One region of the Kitasatospora sp. NPDC001095 genome, then DNA from elsewhere that is predicted to be linked to it. Evidence: predicted binding sites of a transcription regulator. Region 1 holds the regulator's gene; each other region holds the start of a gene.
The links. The regulator HspR, encoded in region 1, represses chaperone genes until heat shock. The targets are predictions, from matches to a motif close to TTGAGNNNNNNNNNCTCAA.
Positions count from the first base shown of each region.

Region 1 (5,108 bases):
GAGCGGAAGAGATCCGGCAGATATTTGACGGTACAGCGGCAAGTTCGCTATCTGTGCTGGACCATTGGGAGCGAACTGATCGTCTATCAGCGCGCGCGGCCGCGTCCAGCGTCCCGCCCTGTCATCTGGATGCCTGGCAGAGAGATGACGCTCCGGCCGGGGGGAGTGGGGATGGCACTCTCGCGGAAGGTGCGGCATCATGTGGACGCCAGTGCTATTGATTCGGTCCTAGGTGTTCGAGAGTTTGGAGGGTGGGTCCGTGTCTCTGCGTCGACTCGTCTGCAAGGCTGCGCTTCCGATCCTCATCGGCATGGCGGTTCTGACCGGAGTCTCCTTCCCGTCCGACGGCGGGCACGCGGCTGTGAGCACCAGTGCGCTGGCGGCTGTCGCCGACGACCTGCACTGGGGCTGAAATCCGGTTCCACGGCTCGATCGGGACGGGGCGGGCGTGAAGGCTGAGCCTTTCGCGCCGGGTGGGGCGGGATTCGGCGGCCGCCCTCAGCCCAGTTCCGGTCTCGTCGACCGGCCGAGCGCGTAGCCCAGCTGGAAGAGGGAGTCGACGTGGTACTCCTCCCTCAGTTCCGCGATGTGGCGCGCCAGGGTGCGCTCACTGATGCCCAGCCGTCGTGCGATGACCCGGTGGTTCGTCCCGGCGAGCATCAGGTCGATGATCGTCTGGCGCAGTCTGGAGACGACTTGTTGGGGGACGGAACGGTCCCCGTCGAATTCCAGGGCCCGGTTCCAACTCCGCTCGAAGACCTCCTCGATGAGGAAGCTGACGATGGCCGGATCGTGGATGAACGCCGCCAGGTCGTCGTCCACCACCGGAATCACGGCCAGCTTGCGGTCCACGATGATCAGCCGGGCGTACGGCTCGTCCAGGGTGCGGAACTGCCACCCTTCCTCGGTCAGCTTCGCGACGTAGTCCCGGGTCGCCTGGTGGTAGCGGGTGCTCGCGTTGTAAATGGTGCGCATCGACGCGCCGTGGCGGAGAATCTCCAGGTCGCGCGCCAGGAAAGACGTCAGCATTTCCGCCGGGCGGGGTCCGCCGGGCTGCATCGACAGGCCTTCCGTGACTCCCGCGGCGGCCGACTGCTGAAGTCTCTGATTTATCCGCGCTTTCCCGTGGATGTATTCGATGGCCCCACCCGTCGTGTCGGGGGCGTGAAATGCCTCGGCGAGTTCGCTGAGGTCGCCGGGCAGCGATACCGCTCTGGAGAGCAGATCGAGGGCCTGACGCTGCCAGGTGGAACTCAGACTGTCGGCGAGTTGGGCCGGATCGACCGCGAGCAAAGCGCCCGGATCGTCGCTGTCGGGTATGAGCAGTCCGAGTTTCAACAATTCATCGAGGGCCGGGACACTGGTGGCCGGACACGCGCTCCGGAAGAGACGACCGTTCTCGTTGACGGCCTGCAGGTAGAGCTTTCGGGCGTCCTCGGACAGGACGCGCGATCCGCTGAATGCAGCCCCCGCGTGCTCTCGCCCACTCATCTCGGCTCCTAGTGTTGACCGGGAAGTAGTCAACGCGACTGTCGTCTTCTGTGGCAAGAATCCTAGGTGGCGCTGACCGGGTGCCTTGCCGCCCGCAGATCGACCGTGCCGGCCCGATAGAGCACTCTCTCACCAACACCGAGCCGCCGGCACCCCCCGAGAGGAGGGGCCGGCGGCTCGGTGGATCCGTCAGGTCAGCGCTTGGGACGCCAGACGACGAGCGCGCTGGACTGCGGGGTGGGGGGCTGGTACGGGACGAGGTCGCGGCGGTAGGACGCGTGGACGGCGGCCTCGCGCTGCTGGAGGGCGGCGGCGGCGCCTTCCAGCGAGTCGACCAGCTCCGCGACGCGGGACCGGAGGGCGGTGACCTGGTTCTCCAGCTCGATGATCCGCTTGATCCCCGCCAGGTTGATGCCCTCGTCCTGGGAGAGCCGCTGGACCTCGCGCAGCTGCTGGATGTCGCGCGCGGAGTAGCGGCGGCCCCGGCCGGCGGTGCGGTCGGGGCAGACCAGGCCGAGGCGGTCGTACTGGCGCAGGGTCTGCGGGTGCAGACCGGACAGTTCGGCGGCCACGGAGATGACGTACACCGGGGTGTCCTCGGTGAGCACGTACGTCGGCGGGGCCGCGGCGGCCCGGCGGGTGCGGCGGGCGCCGGCGCCGGGCAGGCCCTCGCCGAGGCCGGAGCCGATCGGGGTGTCGGGGTCGATCGGGTTCATCGGGGACATCTGGTCGTCACGCTCCCTTCGCCGCCCTGAACAGGTCGGCTCGCGGATCGTCGGAGGCGGTGGCCTCGCGGTACTGCTCCAGGGCGCTCAGCGCGTCGCCGGTGACGTGCTGCGGCACCACGACCTCGACGGTGACGAGGAGGTCGCCGCGGGTGCCGTCCTTGCGGGTGGCGCCCTTGCCGCGGGCGCGCATGGTGAGGCCGTTGGCGCTGCCCGGGGGCAGCTTGAGCTTCACGGCCGGGCCGTTCAGCGTGGGCACCTCGATGGTCGCGCCGAGCGCCGCCTCGGGGAAGGCGACGGGGACGGTGACGGTGAGGTTGTCGCCCTTGCGGCCGAACACCGGGTGCGGGTCGACGTGCACGGTGACGTAGAGGTCGCCGGGCTGCCCGCCGCGCTCGCCCTGGGCGCCCTTGCCCTTGAGCCGGATGCGCTGGTCGGCCTGGACGCCGGCCGGGATCCGGACCTGCATGGTGCGGGCCGAGCTGGCGCGGCCGCTGCCGTGGCAGTCGGGGCACGGGTCGTCGACGATCATGCCCCGGCCGCGGCAGTCCTTGCACGGCTCGGAGAGCGCGAAGGCGCCCTGGCCGCGGCTGACGGTGCCCGCGCCGACGCAGGTCGGACAGACCCGCGGGGTGGTGCCGGCCTTGGCCCCGGTGCCGTTGCAGCCGCGGCAGGGGGCCTGGCTGGTCATCCGCAGCGGGACGGTCGCGCCGTCCACCGCCTCCTCGAAGGAGAGCGTCACCTCGGTCTCGACGTCGGCGCCGCGCCGGGGCTGGGCCTGGCGGGTGCCGCCGCGGTTGAAGAGGCCGCCGAAGACGTCCCCGAGGCCGCCGCCGCCACCGCCGCCGCCCTGGCTGCCGCTGAAGAGGTCGCCGAAGTCGAAGCTGTAGCTGCCCGTGCCGCCGGGGCCGCCGGCCCGGAAGCCGCCGTTGGCGAAGAGGGTGCGGGCCTCGTCGTACTCCTTGCGGCGCTTCTCGTCGGAGAGGACGTCGTACGCCTCGGAGATGTCCTTGAACCGCTCCTCGGACTTGGCGTCACCCTTGTTGGCGTCGGGGTGGAACTCGCGCGCGAGCTTGCGGTAGGTCTTCTTGATCTCGGTAGCGGTGGCGTCCTTGGGCACGCCGAGGACCTTGTAGTAGTCCTTCTCGACAAAGTCCTTGCCACTCATGCGTCCACCTCGCTGCGCTCGGCAGCCGCTGAGCGGTTCACGCGCCTCTCGATTGTTCGCTCGCTGCGCTCGCTCACGGCTTCCGCCACCTCCCGAGTTCCATCGTCACAGAGCTGTCAACAGCCGCTGGGTGTAAGACCGTTGACAGAGCGCTGCGGAGCCGGCCGCCGTACTGGCCGGCGTACGACTCCGCAGCGCACTGGTTGTCAGCTGTCACAGGTTGTCAGCTGTCCGAGCCACCGTCGGACTTGTCCTTGTCGGTGGACTTCGCCTCGGCGTCCGAGGGCGCCTGGCTGCCGGGCTGGGGCTCGGCGACGGCCACCATCGCCGGGCGGATGATCCGCTCGCCGATGCGGTAGCCGGGCTGGAGGATCTGCACGCAGGTGTCCTCGGTGACGTCCGAGGAGTAGCTGTGCATCAGCGCCTCGTGCATGGTCGGGTCGAAGGGCTCGCCCTCCTTGCCGAACTGCTGCAGGCCCAGCTTGGCGACGACCGTCTCCAGCGACTCGGCGACGGACTTGAAGCCGCCCGTGACCTCGCCGTGCTCGCGGGCGCGGCCGATGTCGTCCAGGACCGGGATCAGCGACTCCAGGATGTTGGAGACGGCGATCTCGCGGACGGTCAGCCGGTCGCGCTCGACCCGCTTGCGGTAGTTCTGGTACTCGGCCTGGAGGCGCTGGAGGTCGCCGGTGCGCTCGGCGAGCTCCCGCTTGGCGGCGGCGAGCTCCTCCGAACCGGAGTCCCCGGAGCCGGCCGAGGCGGCCTCCTCGGCAGCCTTGATCACGGCCTCTTCGGCGGCGGAGTCGTCGCCGGGCTTGCCGCCCTGCGGCTTGTCCGTCATGCCGCACCGCCCTTGGGCTTCTCGTCGTCCACGATCTCGGCGTCGACGACGTCGTCGTCCTTGGCCTGGGCGGAGTCACCGGAGCCGGCGGCACCGGCGGTGGCGTCGGCGTTGGCGTACAGCGCCTGGCCGAGCTTCTGCGCGGTGGTGGAGACCTTCTCCGAGGCCTCGCGGATCTTCGCGATGTCCTCGCCCTTCAGGGCCTCCTTGAGCTCGCCGATGGCGGTCTCGACCTCGGTCTTGACGTCGCCCGGCAGCTTGTCGGCGTTGTCGGCGATGAACTTCTCGGTCGAGTAGACGAGCTGCTCGGCGGAGTTGCGCGTCTCGACGGCCTCGCGGCGCTTGTGGTCGTCCTCGGCGTACTGCTCGGCCTCGCGGCGCATGCGGTCGACCTCGTCCTTCGGCAGCGAGGAGCCGCCGGTGACGGTCATCTTCTGCTCCTTGCCGGTGCCGAGGTCCTTGGCACCGACGTGCATGATGCCGTTGGCGTCGATGTCGAAGGTGACCTCGATCTGCGGCAGGCCGCGCGGCGCCGGCGGCAGGCCGGTCAGCTCGAACATGCCGAGCTTCTTGTTGTACGCGGCGATCTCGCGCTCGCCCTGGTAGACCTGGATCTGCACGGACGGCTGGTTGTCCTCGGCCGTGGTGAAGATCTCGGAACGCTTGGTCGGGATCGTGGTGTTGCGCTCGATCAGCTTGGTCATGATGCCGCCCTTGGTCTCGATGCCGAGGGACAGCGGGGTGACGTCGAGCAGCAGGACGTCCTTGACCTCGCCCTTCAGGACACCGGCCTGGAGCGCGGCGCCGATGGCGACGACCTCGTCCGGGTTGACGCCCTTGTTGGCGTCCTGGCCGCCGGTCAGCTCCTTGACGAGCTCGGCGA
Region 1 is NZ_JBSFKQ010000002.1:64,073-69,180, reverse strand. It holds gene ACWDBB_RS02185 (hypothetical protein) at 499-1,491, opposite strand; gene ACWDBB_RS02180 (heat shock protein transcriptional repressor HspR) at 1,686-2,216, opposite strand; gene dnaJ (molecular chaperone DnaJ) at 2,224-3,384, opposite strand; gene grpE (nucleotide exchange factor GrpE) at 3,608-4,225, opposite strand; gene dnaK (molecular chaperone DnaK) at 4,222-5,108, opposite strand, start outside.

Region 2 (5,108 bases), on a different contig from region 1:
ACCGCCCAGCGGGCGATGGCCAGGCCCAGCCCGGTGCCGCCGTCCGCGCCCGGCCCGGCGGCGGTGGCGGTGCCGCTGCGGCCGAACCGCTCGAAGACCCGGGTGCGGTCGGCCGGCGGGATGCCGGGGCCCTCGTCCTCGACCTCCAGCAGCAGGCCGCCCGGCCCGCCCTCCGGTCTCGCCCGCACCGTCACGGTGCCGCCGGGCGGGGAGTGCTTGCAGGCGTTGTCGACCAGGTTGGCGACCACCTGGTGCAGCCGTTCGGGGTCCGCCACGCCGGTCAGGCCGGTCGGGCTGACCTCCAGGGCCAGCCGGACGTCCCCGCGCCGGGAGAAGGCGCCGCCGGCCGTCGCGCCGTCCACGGTGACCCCGCGCAGCACGCCGTCCAGGAACTCGCGCACCTCGAAGGGGCGGGCGTCCAGGTCGACCACGCCGTCGTCGATCTTCGAGAGGTCGAGCAGGTGGGTGACCAGCCGGCCGAGCCGCTCGGTCTGCTCCAGCGCCGCCTCCAGGGTGGCCGGATTGGGCTGGACGACGCCGTCCACCACGTTCTCCAGGACGGCGCGCAGCGCGGCGATCGGCGTGCGCAGCTCGTGCGAGACGTTGGCGACCAGCTCGCGGCGGTGCCGGTCGGCGGCCTGGAGGTCGGCGGCCATGGCGTTGAAGGCGGCCGCCAGCTCGCCGATCTCGTCGCGTGAGCTCGCCTCGACCCGGCGGCTGTAGTCGCCGGAGGCCATCGCGCGGGCGGCGGCCGTCATCTCGCGCAGGGGGGCGGTCAGCCCGTGCGCGAGGAACTGCATGAAGAGCAGCGAGGCGATCATGGAGAAGACCACGATGATCCGGATCTGGGTCTCGGACCGGATCGCCACGACCACCATCCCGGTGGCCAGGAACACGGAGACGATCACGAGCAGGGCGAGTTTGCCCTTGATCGAGCGGACCGGGTCGAGCGGCCGGATGTCGGCCCAGACCCGGCGGGCGGCGCGGGCGGCCAGGTTCTGCTGCCGCGTGCCGTCGGATTCCCCGTTGCGTTGCTGTGGAAAGGTCATTGTCCCCTGTGGTCCCGCGTTGTCCCCGCGTGGTGGCACGGCGTCGTCCGGACACGGGCCCCCCGGTGGCCCGTCGCCCGTGAGGCGAACGCTAGGAGAGCGGGGCCTCCAGCGCGTAGCCGACGCCGTGGACGGTGCGGATCCAGCTGGCGCCGATCTTCCGGCGCAGCGCCTTGACGTGGCTGTCGACGGTGCGGGTGCCGGAGGCGTCGGTCCAGTCCCAGACCTCGGCCAGCAGCTGCTCGCGGGTGAGCACGGCGCGCGGCTGGGCGGCCAGGCAGGCGAGCAGGTCGAACTCGGTCGGCGTCAGGTGGACGTCGCCCGAGGCCAGCCGGACCCGGCGCTGCACGTGGTCGATCTCCAGCTCGCCGAACCGCAGGCTGCCCAGGGCGGGCGTGCGGGCGGCCTGCTGGGCGCGCTCCACGCGGCGCAGCAGGACGTTGACGCGGGCGGCCAGTTCGCGCATCGAGAACGGCTTGGTCATGTAGTCGTCCGCGCCCACGCCGAGGCCGACCAGCAGGTCCGTCTCGTCGTCGCGGGCGGTCAGCATCAGGACGGGCACCGGGCGCTGGGCCTGGATCCGGCGGCACACCTCCAGCCCGTCGAAGCCGGGCAGCATGATGTCGAGGACGACCAGGTCCGGCTGCCAGGTGTGGAAGCCGTCGACCGCGCCGGGGCCGTCGTGGGCCACGGCGACCTTGAAGCCCTCGGCGCCCAGCCGGGCGGCGATCGACTCGGCGATCGTGGGCTCGTCCTCCACCACCAGTACTCTGCGCTGGCTGCTCACAGTGCCACCGGTGTGCTGGTTGTCCTGCTGGATTTCTGTCACGGTCACGCCACCGCCCCCAGGGCTGCGGGCCGGCCACCCGTGGGGATGGCGGGGCTCCGCTCGTAGTCTTGTTCCGTCGTGGACTGTGCCGGGTCCGCCGTCCCGCCGCGCGATCGGGAGACGGGGACGGATGGTCGGCCGCCCACTTCTCCCGCGCACTTCGCAGCGTACGGACAGCGGATGCTTCCCGGCAGGTGGACCGGACGTTTCCGGCCCGTGGGCCGGCTCTCGGGCCGCCCTCGGACCCACTGCACGAGTGGGCACGGGCCGATACCTTACCCGGCGAATTTTCTCTGCGTAACGGTACGTATGCAGTCCAGTTGACGCCGAGGCGCCGGTCAGAGGCCCTGCGCCTCCATCGAGGGGGAGAAGGTCTGGACCAATATCGGGAATCCGGCGGTCCGCCGCGGCGACGGTCTTCACGGGCTTTTCCCAGGTGTCTCCCAGAACCTCGACGTACCGTGGCCACGACAAGGCCCGACCGGGCGGAATCCGCGGCGCGCGCCGGTACGTTGGGCACCTGACGAGGAGTCGGTGGCTGCGGCGTGGAGCGGAGGCGGCATGGCGGGACTCGGGCGGGGCGCCGAGGGGTTCGGGGCCGCGCGGGCGCCGTACGGAATGCTCCGCCTGGGGCTGCGCGCCGGCGTCGTGGAATGGCTGATGGAACGGGTGCCGACACCCCGGAGAACGCCCTTCACCATCGGATACCTCGCCGTCGTGGGAGCCACCACGACCTTCGCCGGGCTCGCCGATCCTGAACTCGTCCAGCGTCTGCAGGAAGCCTCCAGTTCGGACGGGCACAACCTGCTCCAGCACCCTTTGCGCGCTCTTGTGCTGAGCGGATTCTGGGTGGCCGGCGAGGTGTGGATGCCGTACCTGTGGGGATTCGCCCTCACCCTCGCGCCGCTGGAGCGCAGGGTCGGTCCGGCCCGGGCGGCGGCGGTGTTCGCGGCCGGGCACGTCGCCGCGACGCTGCTCTCCCAGGGCGTGGTGATCACCGCGGTGGAGACCGGGCGGATGGCGCCCGAGGCGATGGACCACCTGGACATCGGGGTCAGCTACGGCGTGCTCGCCTGCCTGGGCGCGGTGGCAGGGCTGCTCTCCTGGCGCGGGCGGCTGCTGGCGCTGGGCGGTGCCGGGCTGATGATCGCCGAGCAGATCGCCTCCGACCGGGACGTGGTCACCGGGGTGGGGCACCCGGCCGCGGTGCTGACCGGGGTCGCGCTGTGGCGCTGGCTGCGCCGGGTCGAGCGGCGCCCGTCCAGGCCGCGTCCGGTCGCCGCGACGGCCTCCGGCGGTGCGCCGGCCCGGGTGCGGGCAGTGCGTTGACGCCGTCGCCCGGTCGGGGTTCACCCGGGGTCGGGCGCTCGGCTGTCAGGGCTTCCCCAGGAGCCCTCGGCCTCCTTTTGACGCGGTCACGGGAAGGGCCTTCCGCACCGAATCCCGTTCGCTCGCGGCGAACAGGCCGTCGGGAACATCCGGCGACCGCCAGGCCTTAGTCAGGTCGACTCAAGTTCGCTGACTGGGGAGAGATCATGGCATCGACGTCCACACCGCTCACCCTGCCCGTGCTGCCGCTCGACGACGAGGTCGTCCTGCCGGGCATGGTGGTCCCGCTGGACCTGAAGGACACCGAGGTGCGCGCCGCGGTCGAGGCCGCCCGGGCCGCCGCCACCGGCAAGCCGCAGGTCCTGCTGGTCCCGCGGGTGGACGGCTCGTACGCGGCGGTCGGCACGCTGGCCACCGTGGAGCAGGTCGGCCGGCTGGCCGACGGCCCCAACACGTTGTTGCAGTCGGCCGCGCTGGTGCGCGCCGTGCGCCGGCTCCGGATCGGGGTCGGCACCACGGGCCCCGGCGCCGCCCTCTGGGTGGAGACCACGCCGTTCCGGGAGTCCTCGGTGGGCACCCCGGTGGCCGGCCGGACCGCCGAGCTGGTCAGGGAGTACAAGGCGCTGTCCACCCAGTGGCTGCGCAAGCGCGGCGCCTGGCAGATCGTCGACCGGGTCGACCGGATCGAGGGCGTCGGCGAGCTCGCCGACAACATCGGCTACGCGCCCTTCGCCACCGCCGAGCAGAAGCTCAAGGTGCTGCTGGAGGCCGACCAGGTCGCCCGTCTGGAGTACGCGCTCACCCTGCTGCGCGACCACCTCGCCGAGGAGGAGGTCAACGACACCATCCGCAAGGACGTCGAGGAGGGCGTGGCCAAGCAGCAGAAGGAGTTCCTGCTCCGCCGCCAGCTGGAGGCCGTCCGCAAGGAACTGGCCGAGCTGAACGGCGAGGCCGCCGACGAGGAGGGCGACTACCGCGCCCGGGTCGAGGCCGCCGACCTCCCCGAGAAGGTCCGCGAGGCCGCGCTCAAGGAGGTCGACAAGCTGGAGCGCGCCTCCGACCAGTCACCCGAGGGCTCCTGGATCCGCACCTGGCTGGACACCGTCCTGGAGCTGCCCTGGAACGAGCGCACCGAGGACGCGTACGACATCGCCGGCGCCCGCGCGGTGCTGGACGCCGACCACGCCGGCCTGGCCGACGTGAAGGACCGGATCGTCGAGTACCTGGCCGTCCGCAAGCGCCGGGCCGACCAGGGGCTCGGGCCGGTCGGCGGCATCAAGGACGTTCGGGGCGAAGCCGTTCCCAAGAAGGGCGGCGGTGGGCGGCGGGCGGGAGGAGGCGCGGTGCTGGCCCTGGTCGGCCCGCCCGGCGTCGGCAAGACCTCGCTCGGCGAGTCGGTGGCCCGCGCCATGGGCCGCTCCTTCGTCCGGGTCGCGCTCGGCGGCGTCCGGGACGAGGCGGAGATCCGTGGCCACCGGCGCACCTACGTCGGCGCGCAGGCCGGCCGACTGGTGCGGGCGATCAAGGAGGCCGGCTCGATGAACCCGGTCGTCCTGCTGGACGAGATCGACAAGGTCGGCTCCGACCACCGGGGAGACCCGGCGGCCGCCCTGCTGGAGGTGCTGGACCCGGCACAGAACCACACCTTCAGGGACCACTACCTGGAGGTCGAGCTCGACCTCTCCGACGTCGTCTTCCTCGCCACCGCCAACGTGCTGGAGGCCATCCCCGAGCCGCTGCTCGACCGGATGGAGCTGGTCCGGCTGGACGGCTACACCGAGGACGAGAAGATCGTCATCGCCCGGGACCACCTGCTCCCGCGCCAGCTGGAGCGGGCCGGTCTGAACGGCGAGCAGGTCACCGTGGACGAGTCGGCGCTGCGCGGGCTCGCCGGGGAGTAC
Region 2 is NZ_JBSFKQ010000032.1:4,708-9,815, forward strand. It holds gene ACWDBB_RS23935 (sensor histidine kinase) at 1-1,049, opposite strand, end outside; gene ACWDBB_RS23940 (response regulator transcription factor) at 1,141-1,878, opposite strand; gene ACWDBB_RS23945 (rhomboid-like protein) at 2,440-3,207, shown strand; gene lon (endopeptidase La) at 3,414-5,108, shown strand, end outside.
Region 2: lon (endopeptidase La) is a predicted target of HspR. The motif match lies at 3,373-3,391, and genes of this name have one in related genera.

Region 3 (5,108 bases), on a different contig from region 1:
GCACGCCAACGCCGTCGGCCTGCACGTCATCCGGCAGTCCGGACCGGCCCTGGCCTACTTCGCGCTGCTGCGGCCGTGCACCTCGGGCTCCGACGTCCGGCCGCCCGCCGGTGCCGCGGACCGGCGTGCGGCCACCATCGGCTCCTGATCGGGACTGGAGGACCGTCGTGAACGATCCCGGCATCCGGCGCGCGGCCGAGAGCGAGTGGGGCCCGCTCTACCGCCGTGCGCACGCCCGGCTGCGGGCCAGGGGCGCCGCCGCACTGACCCTCACCGTGGTCTCCAGCTGCCTGGTGCTGCTGTTCGCGGCGGTCGACGAGTTCCCGAGCGGGGCGGCCTTCGTCTCCCGGATAGGCGTGGTCCGGGCCGCCGAGCCGTGGGACGTCGCGCTGCCGCGCTTCCCGGTCTCGATATTCGTGCCGGCCCTGGGCCTCCCGGTCTGGGGGGCGCTGGCCCAGGTGTTCGTGGTCTTCGCGATCGCCGAGCTGACCCTCGGCCCGTGGCGCACGCTCGCCGTCGGGTACACCTGCTCGCTGGTGGGCACCTGCTACGCGCGCTTCGGGGTGTCCCGGCCGCCCGGCCACCTGCTCCACCTGCCCGCCGCGTTCGCCCAGGTCCGGGACACCGGGCCGTCGGCGGCCGTGATCGGGCTGGGACTGCTGGTCGCCTGGCGGTTCGGGGCGCGCTGGACCGCGTTGGGCGTGGTGCTGCTGACGGCCGCGATCACGGCGGTGGACCCGGTGTTGGCGGGTTACGAACACATGGCCGCGCTGGTGACCGCCGCCTTGCTGCTGCTCGCGGACGGGGTCGCCCGCGGGCTCACCGCCCGCGGTGCGCACGGCTCCGCCACCGTGGCGCGATGACCGAGGGGCCCGCACCGGGCACGTGTGCGCGGTGCGGGCCCCTCACTGCCAGGCGGGTGCCGTGGCAGAAGAACTACAGCGGGCGAATGTTCTCGGCCTGCGGGCCCTTCTGGCCCTGCGTGACGTCGAACTCGACCTTCTGGCCCTCGAGCAGCTCACGGAAGCCGTTGGCGTTGATGTTCGAGTAGTGGGCGAAGACGTCGGGGCCGCCACCCTCCTGCTCGATGAAGCCGAAGCCCTTCTCCGAGTTGAACCACTTCACAGTGCCATTAGCCATTAGAAATCTCCTTCAAGGGACTGTCCGAAGCACGCACGGCGCGGGCTTCGAGTCACCGCATGGAGCGCCCACCGGGGAAGAGCCGGGGAACAAAAAATGCGCCTGCAATACATCAGCAGGCGCACACAAAGTTCATGGGAACCACTACTGCAACTCCCACGACTGTAGCAGGCCAGGGCCCTGCGCGGCGGGAAGGCCGGCGCCCTGCCGATGCCGGCGCCCCCGCCGTGCTCACCTCTCGTCGGCGGCCAGCAGGCCGCGCTGGTAGGCGCGGACCAAGTGCTGGGGGACGAGGTGGCGACGGCCGTCGATCTCGATCGGGACCAGGATCGCGGCCTCGGCCCGGGAATGCCGTGGCCGCAGGTGACGTTGCCACCCTACACGCCTGATGGAAACGAAAACCATTTCGCTATGATGGTGGCTCAACCGTCACCGATCCGCCCCAGGAGGACGCCGTGGCCCGCAACGACCTGCGCCCGATCATCAAACTCCGGTCCACCGCCGGTACCGGCCACACGTACGTGACCCGCAAGAACCGGCGCAACGACCCGGACCGGCTCGTCCTGCGCAAGTACGACCCCGTGCTCGGTCGCCACACCGAGTTCCGCGAGGAACGCTGACCCCGACCCCGCCCAGCCAAGGAGAATCCGATGAAGCCCGGCATCCACCCCGCCTACCGCCCCGTCGTCTTCCGTGACCGCGTCGGCGGGCTGACCTTCCTCACACGGTCCACCGTCACCAGTGACCGCACCATCGAGTGGGAGGACGGCAACACCTACCCCGTGATCGACGTGGAGATCTCCTCCGCCAGCCACCCCTTCTACACCGGCCAGTCCCGCGTGCTCGACACCGCGGGCCGTGTCGAGCGCTTCGAGCGCCGCTACGGCGCCGCGGCCGCCCGCCGCAAGGGCTGAGACCGGGACCGCGTACGAATGCCGGTGCGCCCTCTCGGATCCGAGGTGGCACACCGGCGTTCGCGCGTACCGGGGCGGGTCATCGCGGCCGCAGGTGCTCGATGCGGGCGAAGGCCTGGTCGAGCGGTTCCGCCACGCGGTGGTCGTGAAGGGCGCGGACGACCCGCCGCCACCGCCGGCGGGCAGCCCACCGTCAGGGTGCGGTGCCGCCTCCCTTGTGCTCGTCCTCGTCCACGATCTCGGCGTCCACGACCTCCTCTTCCGAGCCTTGCGGACCGGTCGCGCCGCCCGGTGCACCGGGGGCGGTCTGGGCGTACATGGCCTGGCCGAGCTTCTGGCTGACCTGGGCGACCTTCTCGCTCGCCGCGCGGATCGCGGCGGTGTCCTCGCCCTTGAGCTTCTCTCTCAGCTCCGTCAGAGCGGCCTCCACCTCGCTCTGCACGTCGGCCGGGACCTTGCCCTGGTTGTCCGTGAGGAACTTCTCGGTGGTGTAGGCGAGTTGCTCGCCCTGGTTGCGGGTCTCGGCGGCTTCCTTGCGGCGGCGGTCCTCCTCGGCGTGCTGCTCGGCCTCGCGGATCATGCGGTCGATGTCGTCCTTGGGCAGGGCGGAGCCGCCGGTGACGGTCATCTTCTGCTCCCTGCCGGTGCCGAGGTCCTTCGCGCCGACGTGCATGATGCCGTTGGCGTCGATGTCGAAGGTGACCTCGATCTGCGGCAGGCCGCGCGGGGCCGGGGCGATGCCGGCCAGCTCGAACATGCCGAGCTTCTTGTTGTACGCGGCGATCTCCCGCTCGCCCTGGTACACCTGCACGGTGACCGAGGGCTGGTTGTCCTCGGCGGTGGTGAAGACCTCCGAGCGCCGGGTCGGGATCGTGGTGTTGCGCTCGATCAGCTTGGTCATGATGCCGCCCTTGGTCTCGATGCCCAGCGACAGCGGGGTGACGTCCAGCAGCAGGACGTCCTTGACCTCGCCCTTGAGGACACCGGCCTGGAGCGAGGCGCCGATGGCGACGACCTCGTCAGGGTTGACGCCCTTGTGCGGGTCCTTGCCGGTGAGCTTCTTCACCAGGTCCGTGACGGCCGGCATCCGGGTGGAGCCGCCGACCAGGATCACGTGGTCGATGTCGGGGACCTCGATCTTGGCGTCCTTGACGGCCTGGTGGAACGGGCCCTCGCAGCGGTCCAGCAGGTCGGCGGTGAGCTGCTGGAACTGGGCGCGGGTGAGCTTCTCGTCCAGGTGCAGCGCGCCCTCGGCGGAGGCCGTGACGTAGGGCAGGTTGATCGTCGTCTCGGTGGCGGCGGACAGCTCGATCTTGGCCTTCTCGGCGGCCTCGCGGAGGCGCTGCACGGCCATCTTGTCCTTGGACAGGTCGATGCCGTAGCCGTTCTTGAACTGCTTGACCAGGTGGTCGATGATCCGCTGGTCCCAGTCGTCACCGCCGAGGTGGGTGTCGCCGGAGGTGGCCTTCACCTCCACCACGCCCTCGCCGATCTCCAGCAGCGACACGTCGAACGTGCCGCCGCCGAGGTCGAAGACCAGCACCGTCTGGTCGTTCTCCTTGTCCAGGCCGTACGCCAGGGCGGCGGAGGTCGGCTCGTTGATGATCCGCGCCACCTTCAGGCCCGCGATCTCGCCGGCCTCCTTGGTCGCGGTGCGCTGGGAGTCGTTGAAGTACGCGGGCACGGTGATCACCGCGTCCGTCACGTCCTCGCCCAGGTAGGACTCGGCGTCGCGCTTCAGCTTCTGCAGCACCCGCGCGGAGATCTCCTGCGCGGTGTAGCTCTTGCCGTCCACGTCCCCTTTCTCCGGGAAGTGCCAGCCGCTCTCGCCCATGTGCCGCTTCACCGAGCGCGCGGTGCGGTCAACGTTGGTGACGGCCTGCCGCTTGGCGACCTCGCCGACCAGCACCTCGCCGCCCTTGCCGAAGGCCACCACCGACGGGGTGGTGCGCGCGCCTTCGGCGTTCGTGACGACGGTCGGCTCGCCGCCCTCCAGCACGCAGACCACCGAGTTCGTCGTTCCCAGGTCGATACCGACTGCGCGTGCCATCACGGGCCTCCTCTCTTGCCATCCCTCCCGTCTTGCCTCACCGGGAGGAAGGAAACTTGAGCCTCATGACATCAAGGGTAAGTCGACGCCGTGGCTGGAGGAAATCTGTAACGTGGAAGTGAGGTTTCATTTCATCGAGCGGCGAGGTGAGGTCGCGGTGGTGGAGCTGCCCATTGATGACGCGGATGCCGCGCTGTACACGGTGGGGCAGGTTGCCGCGATGCTGCACGTCCGGGTGGCGTTCCTGAGGCGACTGGACGAGCTGGGCGCGGTGGTGCCCGTGCGCTCGGCAGGCGGCCAGCGGCGCTACTCGCGCCGGGAGATCAACCGCATTGCCGCACTGGTCAAGCTGATCGGCGAGGGACTGACCCTGGAAGGGGCGCGCCGGGTGCTCGATCTCCAGGCCCGAGTGGAGGAGCTGGAGGCCGACCTGGGGCGGACCCGCGGCCGGTGACGTCCGGCGCCCGCCGCCTGGACCCGCCCGCGCTGCTGGGTGGGGTTCAAGCGGCGGCGGCGAGGTCGGCGCGGCCGAACAGGAGCGCGTAGCCGCTGGGCAGGCAAGCGAGAAGGCGGTCGGTGAGCCTATCGCCGGCGAGATCGGCGAGGGCGGCCAGGACGGAGGAGGCATCCCAGCGGGCGCTGGTGAGGCTGATGTTCAGGGCTCGGGCGACGGCTTCGACGAAGGCGGGGGCGGCGACGGGTTCGGGCAGGGGGATCTGCGAGGCGAGGACGGCGCGGGCCCGCTCGGGCAGCGCGGCGGCCAGCTCGCAGCGTTCGTCGCCGGTGAGCTGGGAGCCGAGGACGGCCAGGACGGTGTCGAGGACTCGTTCCGCTTCCTCGTCGCTGGGGTGGCGGCCAAGGGTGCGGACCTGCTGGATCAGGCGGCGGTGCCGGGTCATGGCGGTGGCCTTCCGATACGGGCCGCCGCGGTGCACGCGGCGGCACGAAAGCGGTCAGGATCGGTGGTCGGGGGCGGGGCGGCCGAACAGGACGTCGTAGCCGGG
Region 3 is NZ_JBSFKQ010000022.1:39,335-44,442, reverse strand. It holds gene ACWDBB_RS19810 (class I SAM-dependent methyltransferase) at 1-148, shown strand, start outside; gene ACWDBB_RS19805 (hypothetical protein) at 168-863, shown strand; gene ACWDBB_RS19800 (cold-shock protein) at 937-1,140, opposite strand; gene ACWDBB_RS19795 (50S ribosomal protein L32) at 1,372-1,545, opposite strand; gene rpmG (50S ribosomal protein L33) at 1,596-1,760, shown strand; gene ACWDBB_RS19785 (type B 50S ribosomal protein L31) at 1,791-2,054, shown strand; gene dnaK (molecular chaperone DnaK) at 2,248-4,104, opposite strand; gene ACWDBB_RS19775 (helix-turn-helix domain-containing protein) at 4,217-4,558, shown strand; gene ACWDBB_RS19770 (DUF2267 domain-containing protein) at 4,605-5,003, opposite strand; gene ACWDBB_RS19765 (DUF2267 domain-containing protein) at 5,058-5,108, opposite strand, start outside.
Region 3: dnaK (molecular chaperone DnaK) is a predicted target of HspR. The motif match lies at 4,161-4,179, and genes of this name have one in related genera.